One region of the Psychrobacillus sp. FSL H8-0484 genome, then DNA from elsewhere that is predicted to be linked to it. Evidence: riboswitches for the same ligand, from Rfam matches in the RefSeq annotation. Region 1 holds a riboswitch; each other region holds the start of a gene.

The links. Region 1 has a riboswitch for lysine ahead of MHH81_RS20215 (transporter substrate-binding domain-containing protein). Riboswitches for the same ligand answer to the same signal wherever they lie in the genome.
Region 2: linked by a shared signal. The riboswitch ahead of MHH81_RS15050 (Na+/H+ antiporter NhaC family protein) and the one ahead of MHH81_RS20215 (transporter substrate-binding domain-containing protein) in region 1 are both predicted to bind lysine.
Region 3: linked by a shared signal. The riboswitch ahead of MHH81_RS13860 (aspartate kinase) and the one ahead of MHH81_RS20215 (transporter substrate-binding domain-containing protein) in region 1 are both predicted to bind lysine.
Region 4: linked by a shared signal. The riboswitch ahead of dapA (4-hydroxy-tetrahydrodipicolinate synthase) and the one ahead of MHH81_RS20215 (transporter substrate-binding domain-containing protein) in region 1 are both predicted to bind lysine.

Annotation. Positions count from the first base shown of each region.
Region 1 is NZ_JBBOSZ010000001.1:4,084,978-4,087,187, forward strand. Features, by position in the region: gene MHH81_RS20210 (amino acid ABC transporter permease) at 1-19, opposite strand, end outside; gene MHH81_RS20215 (transporter substrate-binding domain-containing protein) at 86-931, opposite strand; lysine riboswitch at 1,061-1,243, opposite strand; gene MHH81_RS20220 (SLC45 family MFS transporter) at 1,502-2,210, shown strand, end outside.
Region 2 is NZ_JBBOSZ010000001.1:3,074,701-3,076,910, forward strand. Features, by position in the region: gene MHH81_RS15050 (Na+/H+ antiporter NhaC family protein) at 1-1,256, opposite strand, end outside; lysine riboswitch at 1,346-1,529, opposite strand; gene yunB (sporulation protein YunB) at 1,578-2,210, opposite strand, start outside.
Region 3 is NZ_JBBOSZ010000001.1:2,845,909-2,848,118, reverse strand. Features, by position in the region: gene uvrC (excinuclease ABC subunit UvrC) at 1-1,138, shown strand, start outside; lysine riboswitch at 1,181-1,359, shown strand; gene MHH81_RS13860 (aspartate kinase) at 1,456-2,210, shown strand, end outside.
Region 4 is NZ_JBBOSZ010000001.1:3,457,004-3,459,213, reverse strand. Features, by position in the region: gene dapA (4-hydroxy-tetrahydrodipicolinate synthase) at 126-998, opposite strand; lysine riboswitch at 1,120-1,299, opposite strand; gene MHH81_RS17015 (DHH family phosphoesterase) at 1,538-2,210, shown strand, end outside.

The sequences.
Region 1 (2,210 bases):
AAATCCACTCTAAGCTCATACTTTTCCTCCTTAAACATTAAAACCGACTGCAAATAGATGCAGCCGGTGTCGTGTCACTTCATCTTTATTCTGCCGCTGGTTGATTTTGAATAGCAGCATCCATAATCTCTTGTCTATCTTCCTCAGAGATTTTTGCTAAAATTTCATTTATTTTTTCAGTTAAATCGCTATTTTTCTTAAGTCCTACTGCAACCGCTGTTTCTTCCTCTGGTGCAACAAATCCGTCTGTAAATTCAACCATTGCAAACTTATCATTGGCTGAAGAAGCACTAATTCCTTCTGGGCGTTCGGATACGTATCCATCAATCACACCTGATTCTAGAGCAACTCGCATTGCAGGGAAATTATCCGATGCAGGTTGTTTCTTTACGCCTTCAATTTGATCAATCACACCATAATGAGATGTATTTAATTGTCCAGTTACCTTTGCACCACTAAAATCTTGGATAGAAGTAGCTCCTTCAAAAGGTCCACCTTTTTTTACTACCATTACAAAGTTAGATGTGTAGTAGTTCTCAGAGAAGTCGATTGTCTTTTTACGTTCTTCTGTCGGTGACATCCCAGCAATAATTGCATCAATCTTTCCAGAAGTTAATGATGGTACTAATCCGTCCCATTCTGTTTTTACAATTACTAATTCTTTTCCTAATCCATCTGCAATTCTTTTTGCAATCTCTACATCATATCCACCTGCATATTCTGAGTTACCATCAATTTTCACGCCCCCGTTAGAGTCGTTTAATTGCGTCCAGTTAAAAGGTGCATAGCCTGCTTCTAAACCTACTGTAAATGTATTGTCCTTATCTGTAGCTGATGAAGATCCACTGTTTTCCTTTTTGTCTGATCCACATGCTGCTAATACCAAAATTACGGTAAGAAATATTGATAATAATAATAGTTTGTTTTTCATTTCTATTACTCTCCTTTTATTTTCAGTCTATGCGTATGAAATCTAAAAAAGGACAACTTGTACAAAAAAAGACCTGAGATGAACTCAGGTCGCAATATGTATAGTTGCCCTAAATCCTCTACTTTTCCCAAATGAGATAGCACACCATTATAAACCGGGAAGATTATAACGGCAGTCCTGCAGTTCTTAACTACAGACCCAGCAAGTAATACGGAGAAATATTACAAACTTCGGCGACATTCCCTTCTCTTTAGCATCATAGCTTCTCAAACTCCACTAAAGACTGTTAAATATCGCGCCTCTACCTCACCTATACTAAGTGAGGTCATATTCAATTATTGTTCATAGTTTACAATATCAATTTCTTTCTGTCAATCTATCTAGATTAAACACTTCTCTGACCGAGTATGATAAAGGACTCAATCCCTCAGCAAATCCATATATATAAAAGTATACTTCATTTTTTAATGGATTAAGTTATTTCAAAGAATTCGGTTATGCCAGTGTATTATCGACTGATTAAATCCTGTTGATTTATTCATAAAAATTGTTATTCGAAGGAGAACTGCGTTGAAAAAAATCTGGTTTTTAGGTTTTGGTTTTTTTAGCATAAGTTTAGGATGGTCATTGTATAACGGCTTTGTTCCATTCTTTCTAGATAATTATATTACAAGTACTGCATTAATTGGTTTTCTGATGACAATTGATAATTACTTTGCCCTTTTTTTACAGCCATATATCGGAAACCGCAGTGATCGAACGAGTACACGTTTCGGTCGACGTATGCCCTATTTGCTTATTGGTCTCCCCATTACCGCTTTATTCTATGGTCTTATTCCTTTTCATACTAGTTTACTTACGTTAATCATTTTTATGGTTTGTATGAATTTATCTATGGCCATTTTCCGTTCCCCAACAATATCCTTAATGCCAGATATTACCCCTGAACCAGAACGTACAAAAGCAAATGGAGTTATTAATTTCATGGGTGGGTGCGGCGGCATATTAGCGTTTAGTGCTGGTTCATTCTTATTCAGTATGGAAGAATCGTTACCATTCTTAGTGGTTTCAATTATTTTCTTAGTAGCTTTAGTAGTTGTTTTTAAAAATATTAAGGAAAACCAAGATGCTATTCCTTTTCCCATCTCGACCACACCAAAAATCAACTATAAAGTAGAATTAAATACTCCTACCGTTTTCTTGTTAGCTGCAATCTTTTTTTGGTTTATGGCTATACAGGGAATGGAGGCTTTATTTACTTTATATGGAGTAAACGAGC
Region 2 (2,210 bases), 1.0 Mb from region 1:
ATAATACTTGCTCCAATTGGTAATAAAATCCCGAAAGACCCCCATGACGAACCTGTTGCAAATGCCATAAACGCTGTTAAGACAAATAATAGGAAAGGAATGACCCCAACTGGGATATTGTTTTCCGTTACCAATTTAGCTAAAAACGCACCTGTTTCTAATTCATTGATTAAAAATGACAAAGCCCACGCAAATACGAGTATAAAGATTGCCGGTAGCATAGAGTTAACACCTGTGACTAGAGCTTTCCATACGTTGCTAATGTTTGCACCCGGATTTGTTTTAAACTGACGTAAATACAATAATATAGATAAAGTACTTGCTGTTAATCCTCCGATAAGTAGAGAAAATGGAACATTCATATTTTCAAAAATCACCAGTAGATTAAATTCTCTTCCAGACAGGTTGTAGCCTGTCCAAAACATGGCTAATAGTGTTACAACAACTAATGAAATGATAGGCAGTACTAGGTCAATTACTTTACCATAATTATTTTCCGGGAAATCCCCTTGAAGATCCCCTGGATTTGTTTTCTCCATATCGAATAGTTGACCTGTTTCTAACGCTCTTTTTTCATGTTTTTTCATATCTAATATATCAAAGTCTGTCCATGCAATAAAAAATACAATGGATAGAGTTGCAATTACATAAAAATTCATTGGCGCCATTAACATAAATGCTTGTAAGGGTGTATACTCAGTTATTGCGTGTGTCGTAAAAATAACCCCTAGCTGTGAAATTAAAAAAGCACCCCAGCTGGAAACTGGTGATATCACGCAAACTGGTGCAGAAGTAGAATCGATAAAATAAGCCAGCTTTGCACGTGATACTCTATGTGAATCGGTAATAGGTCTTGCTATTTGTCCAACTGCTAGTGCATTAAAATAATCATCTACAAATATGATGATTCCTAAAAATACAGTAAGTAGCTTTGAACCCCGTCTTGTCTTAATTCTTTTAACCGCCCATGCAGCAAATGCCTCACTCCCACCAGACAAACTAACAAATGCTGTCACAACGCCTAATAACAATATAAAGAGTAATATATAAATATTATGCGTATTTAACCCTTCATCCCAAAAAGAAGTTTTAAAAGATTCCCATAAGAGTGTTAAAGAATCTACAGGAGCAAAACTCTCTACAAGTAATGCAGCGGAAACAATCCCAGCTCCTAATGATAATAAAACCCTTTTTGTGACTAAAACCATAATAATTGCTAATAATGGTGGTACTAAAGAAAAAATTGTATTCTCCAAAACCTGCTCCTCCTCAAAATAAAAAAAGCCACCCTAATTATTATAGGTTGGCTTCTACTATTGAATTTAAGTATTAAAACTTTTATCCATATTTTTGTAGCTCCCCATTTATATAAATCATATAAATGACAGTGTTATTTTTATTCAAAATAACCCCAACTAAATATTGTTTGACCAACCATATCTAATTTCGGCAAAACTTCCTTTCGTATACGATCCTCGGTGTCATCCTACCGTATAGTACTTTTAAGCTCTGCAGCCTCTACCTATTTTATTCATTTACATTATAGTATCAGTAATTTCTATGCATCTTAATATTTTTTATTTTTCTGGCAACGGTAAAGGCACTTCTACAGATGGAGAGTTCCCTTCACCTTTCGTGTAAATATAAGGCACTTGCCCTTGCACTAATCCCATTGCAACCGGAATATTTTGCTCTACGACACTCATTTTGCTTGCCAATGGAACGATAATTTGGACATTTACTTTTATATGGATACTGACCTCTACATACGCATTATTAATACCAAATTCCTGAATGGTTGGCACTACATTTGATTGGACATTTCCGATTACATGAAACCGAATCGGAATTTTAGGACCTAAGTTACCAATGAGTGGAATATTCGTTGCCTGCCCCATCGGCACGAAAAATACAACTCCCCCTTGATCCTCCATCGTTTGCTTGTCATATTCGATGTCATCTAAATAAGGCAAACTCGATAAATTTCCTTGCTCAGCTTGCTCTAAATGCGATTGTACTAAACTATTTGTATCGGATAGAACACGATTAATGATCTCTGTATTAAATTTCGTTGTGACCATATTTGCACTATCGGATGGCACTTCTTCAATAATATCATTTACATCTAATACGTTAGCCGTTCTCGAATTAATGGCTTTACTAATAACCATGGACGCAATTTTATTCGTTTGGACTTCCGCATATCGAAG
Region 3 (2,210 bases), 1.2 Mb from region 1:
AAAAGAGTATAGAGATCAGATTGCACATATTGAAATGGTAATGGAAAAGCAAAAAATGACGATGAATGACTTCACAAATCGAGACATCTTTGGATATACGGTTGATAAAGGATGGATGTGTGTTCAAGTATTTTTTATTCGTCAAGGTAAATTAATCGAAAGAGATGTTTCACTATTCCCGATTTATCGTGATCCAGAAGAGGAGTTCCTGACATTTTTAGGTCAATTTTATGCCAAGCCAGAACATATTAAACCAAAAGAAATATTTGTTCCGATTAATACAGACTTGCATTTAGCTTCGGAGCTATTACAAATGAAAGTGATTATTCCGCAAAAAGGTACAAAAAAAGATTTAGTTGATTTGGCAGAAAAAAATGCAGTATTAGCATTAAGCGAAAAGTTTCATTTGATTGAAAGACGTGAGGAACGTACGATAGGTGCGGTAGAGGAATTAGGAAATATAATGGGGATTTCAACTCCAAATCGAATAGAAGCCTTTGATAATTCGCATATCCATGGTACGGACGCTGTTTCTGCTATGGTTGTTTTTGTAGATGGAAAAGCGTACAAAAAAGATTATCGTAAATATAAAACGAAGACTGCCGCGAAGCATGATGATTATGGTGCGATGAGAGAAGTTGTTCGTAGAAGATATACAAGAGTTCTAAAAGATCAATTACCTTTACCAGATTTAATCATTATTGATGGAGGGAAAGGACAAATAGAGGCTGCTCGTGAAATCATCGAAGATGAATTGGGCCTAGATGTTCCGATTGCTGGTCTTGCGAAAGATGGGAAGCACCAAACCTCTCAGCTTTTGTATGGAGACCCAATTGACATGATTCCGATGAAGCGTACGAGCGAAGCATTTTATTTACTGCAACGTATTCAGGATGAAGTGCACCGATTTGCTATTACATTCCATCGTCAACAACGTGGAAAGCATACAATAGCTTCTTCGTTAGACGGGATAGAAGGAATTGGACCAAAACGAAAAAAACTATTACTAAAGCATTTTGGATCTTTAAAGAAGATGGAAGCTGCTAGTAAAGAAGAGTTTATAGATGCTGGACTTTCCAGTAAGCTCGCAGACGTTATGATAAATCATTTTCATAAAAATTCGTTGTCTTCAGAATAATGTTGTGTTATGGTTGAAACAATTTAATATTCACTATTCAAAAGTGAAGATAGAGGTGCGAATTAACAAGAGTACTCATCAGGAGGATGAAAAGTTCCTAGGATTGTTGAGAAAAGGGTTATTCGCCGAAATATAGAAAAGCTTTTCCTTCTCTATGTTGGTCCTGCATTTAAGAGATGTAGGATTGTCAGAATTTGATATTCTGGAGGGCTATCTCACATGGACAATTACTTTTTGACCGTGTATGAGACAATGCTTTTCACAATATGTGAAAAGCATTTTTTAATCCTTGCAGATAAAAAAGGGAGATAATGTTCATGAGTAAAATTGTTATGAAGTTTGGTGGTACCTCTGTTGGGACTACAGAAAAAATTGCACATGTAGCTAATCGAATACGCAAAGAAAAAGAAAAAGGTCATGATATTGTGGTTGTCGTTTCAGCCATGGGGAAAACGACAGATGAGTTAGTGAAACTAGCACATGAAATAACGGAAAGTCCCACTAAAAGAGAAATGGATATGCTGTTAACCACTGGAGAACAGGTAACGATGTCTTTACTTGCAATCCAATTAAATGCTTTAGACATTGATGCCATTTCTTTAACAGGTTGGCAAGCAGGCTTACAAACAGACAATGTATATAGAAATGCTCGAGTAGAAAATTTGGATGGCTCTAAAATTCTGAACTTGTTAGAGGAAGATAAAGTAGTCATTGTTGCGGGATTTCAAGGGGTTTCAAGCGATGGAGAAATTACGACGCTTGGTAGAGGTGGATCAGATACAACTGCAGTAGCAATTGCTGTATCAATAGAGGCGGATATTTGTGACATTTATACAGATGTAGAAGGGGTATTTACTTCAGACCCACGATTCGTCCCAAATGCAAGGAAATTAGAGCAGTTGGAATATGACGAAATGCTTGAGCTTGCTAATTTAGGTGCAGGTGTATTGCATCCAAGAGCAGTGGAATTTGCAAAAAACTATAATATTCCATTAAGAGTTCGTTCCAGCTATGTAGAAAATGAGGGTACTATTTTAAAGGAGGAAGTAGACGTGGAAAAAAATTTAGTAGT
Region 4 (2,210 bases), 630 kb from region 1:
CAATCTGGAATTCGCTCTTCTTGTAAAAACATATCTTTTGTATAGGCGCTGTTAAATTTTACTCTTGTTTTTTAGTATATAATTTGCGGATTCTACAAAAAAGTAATCATTTTTCATGAAGTTACTTACTCTTGTACATTTAGTACTTGCTGCAGTGCGCTAAGTTGTTCATCGTTTAAAGGAACCATAGGTAATCGGACACCACCGACAGGGACGCCTTTTAAATTTAAAGCTGCTTTTACAGGCGTTGGATTTGGAGCAGCAAATAGTGCTTTCATTATTGGTAGTAGTCTACGATGTTCCTTAGCAGCCTCTTGGATATTACCAATTTTGAAATTTTTAATCATCGCTTGCATTTCATTCCCTATAACATGGGACGCTACTGAGATGACACCTGTTCCGCCTATTGATAACACTGGAATCGTTAAACCATCATCACCGCTGTACAATGAAAAATCTTCCGGTGTTTGGTCAATAATTTCGGCCATTATATCTAAATTACCACTTGCTTCTTTAATGGATACAATATTTGGTATTTTGGAAAGACGAATGACTGTTTCAACAAACATGTTGACAACACTGCGTCCGGGAATATTATATAGCATAATCGGTAATGATGTGACCTCCGCAATTGTCTTAAAGTGTTGATATAATCCTTCTTGGGATGGTTTGCTATAGTATGGGGCAACGAGCATAATGCCATCGACACCTGCATCTTCCGCAAGTTTTGTTAATTTCATTGATTCTTTTGTGTTGTATGATCCAGTTCCAGCAATTACCGGAATTCTTCCATTTACTACTTCCACTGTAAATTTGAATAACTTGACCTTTTCTTCTTCTGTTAGCGTTGGAGACTCTCCTGTTGTACCAGAAACCACTAAACCTTCTGTTCCATTAGCGATTAAATAATTAATTAAGTTTCTTGTAGCTTGGAAATCAATCTCCTCATGTTCATCAAAAGGAGTTACCATAGCAGTTAAAATTTGTCCGAAATTCATTACTTCTCCACATCCTATATTTTTTTATTAAAAACAGAGGGAGAAGGGCAGTTAGTAAATTAACGCAAAAAAGCAACAACGAGGGCTCGTTGTTGCAGTAGAAACAATAAATTATTTCTTTGCGTAAGATAGCCCTCCATACAGTTTCCTATATGACAATTCAGTGTTTATTCAACAACAGAACCAGCTTCAAGAAAAATGAGATTCTTTCCGCTTCGGCAAATTCCCCTTTCCACAATTGTCCCAGGATCTCATTATCCTCCATTTGTGTACTGATGGTCTTTGCGCCTCTATCCTTACTTCAAAAGTTATTGAAATAAGTGATTATTTAATTATAAAAATAGTACCTGTTTTCTTATGGAATTGCAATAGTTGACCTATTAAAATCTACAATTAATTTATTTTAGGATTAATATTTAGATTTTCAATCGATTGATTTGCTTGCTACTCTTAACTTTGTCCATTGATTAAGTAAAAAGCAACAGTTACTATCAATAAGTTTGACATATAAAAGCCATACTACTTTTGAGGTGAAGATGATGTATAAATTATTGTCTCATAATGATTTAGATGGGGTAGGATGTGGCATTTTAGCAAAACTTGCTTTCGGTAAACAAGTGAAGGTGCGATATAATTCGGTATCGTCTCTTAATCGAGAGATTGAATTCTTTTTGGAACATGATCATCCAGATACGTTTTTACTTATTACTGATTTGTCTCCGAATGAGGAAAATGAAAAAAGGCTCAACGATTTTTATCATGCAAAAGGGAAAATCCAACTACTTGATCACCACAAAACTGCTTTACATTTGAATGATTATGAGTGGGGATATGTTTTAGTGGAAGATAATGAAGGTAAATTAACATCTGCTACTTCATTATTGTATGAATATTTGGTTACACATGAATTGTTGGAACCAGCAGATGCTATAACAGAATTTGTAGAGTTAGTTAGGCAGTATGATACATGGGAATGGGAAAAGAACGAGAACCACCAAGCTCATTCACTAAACGCACTCTTCTTTTTAGTATCGATGGAAGAATTTGAAGAAAAAATGATGGAAAGACTTCGTTCAAGTGAACATTTTGATTTTGATGAATTCGAAAAGAAAATACTGAACATGGAAGAAGACAAGATTGAACGATATATTCGTCGGAAAAAAAGAGAGATTGTACAAGCAGAAGTAGAGGACCATATCGTTGGAATCGTGC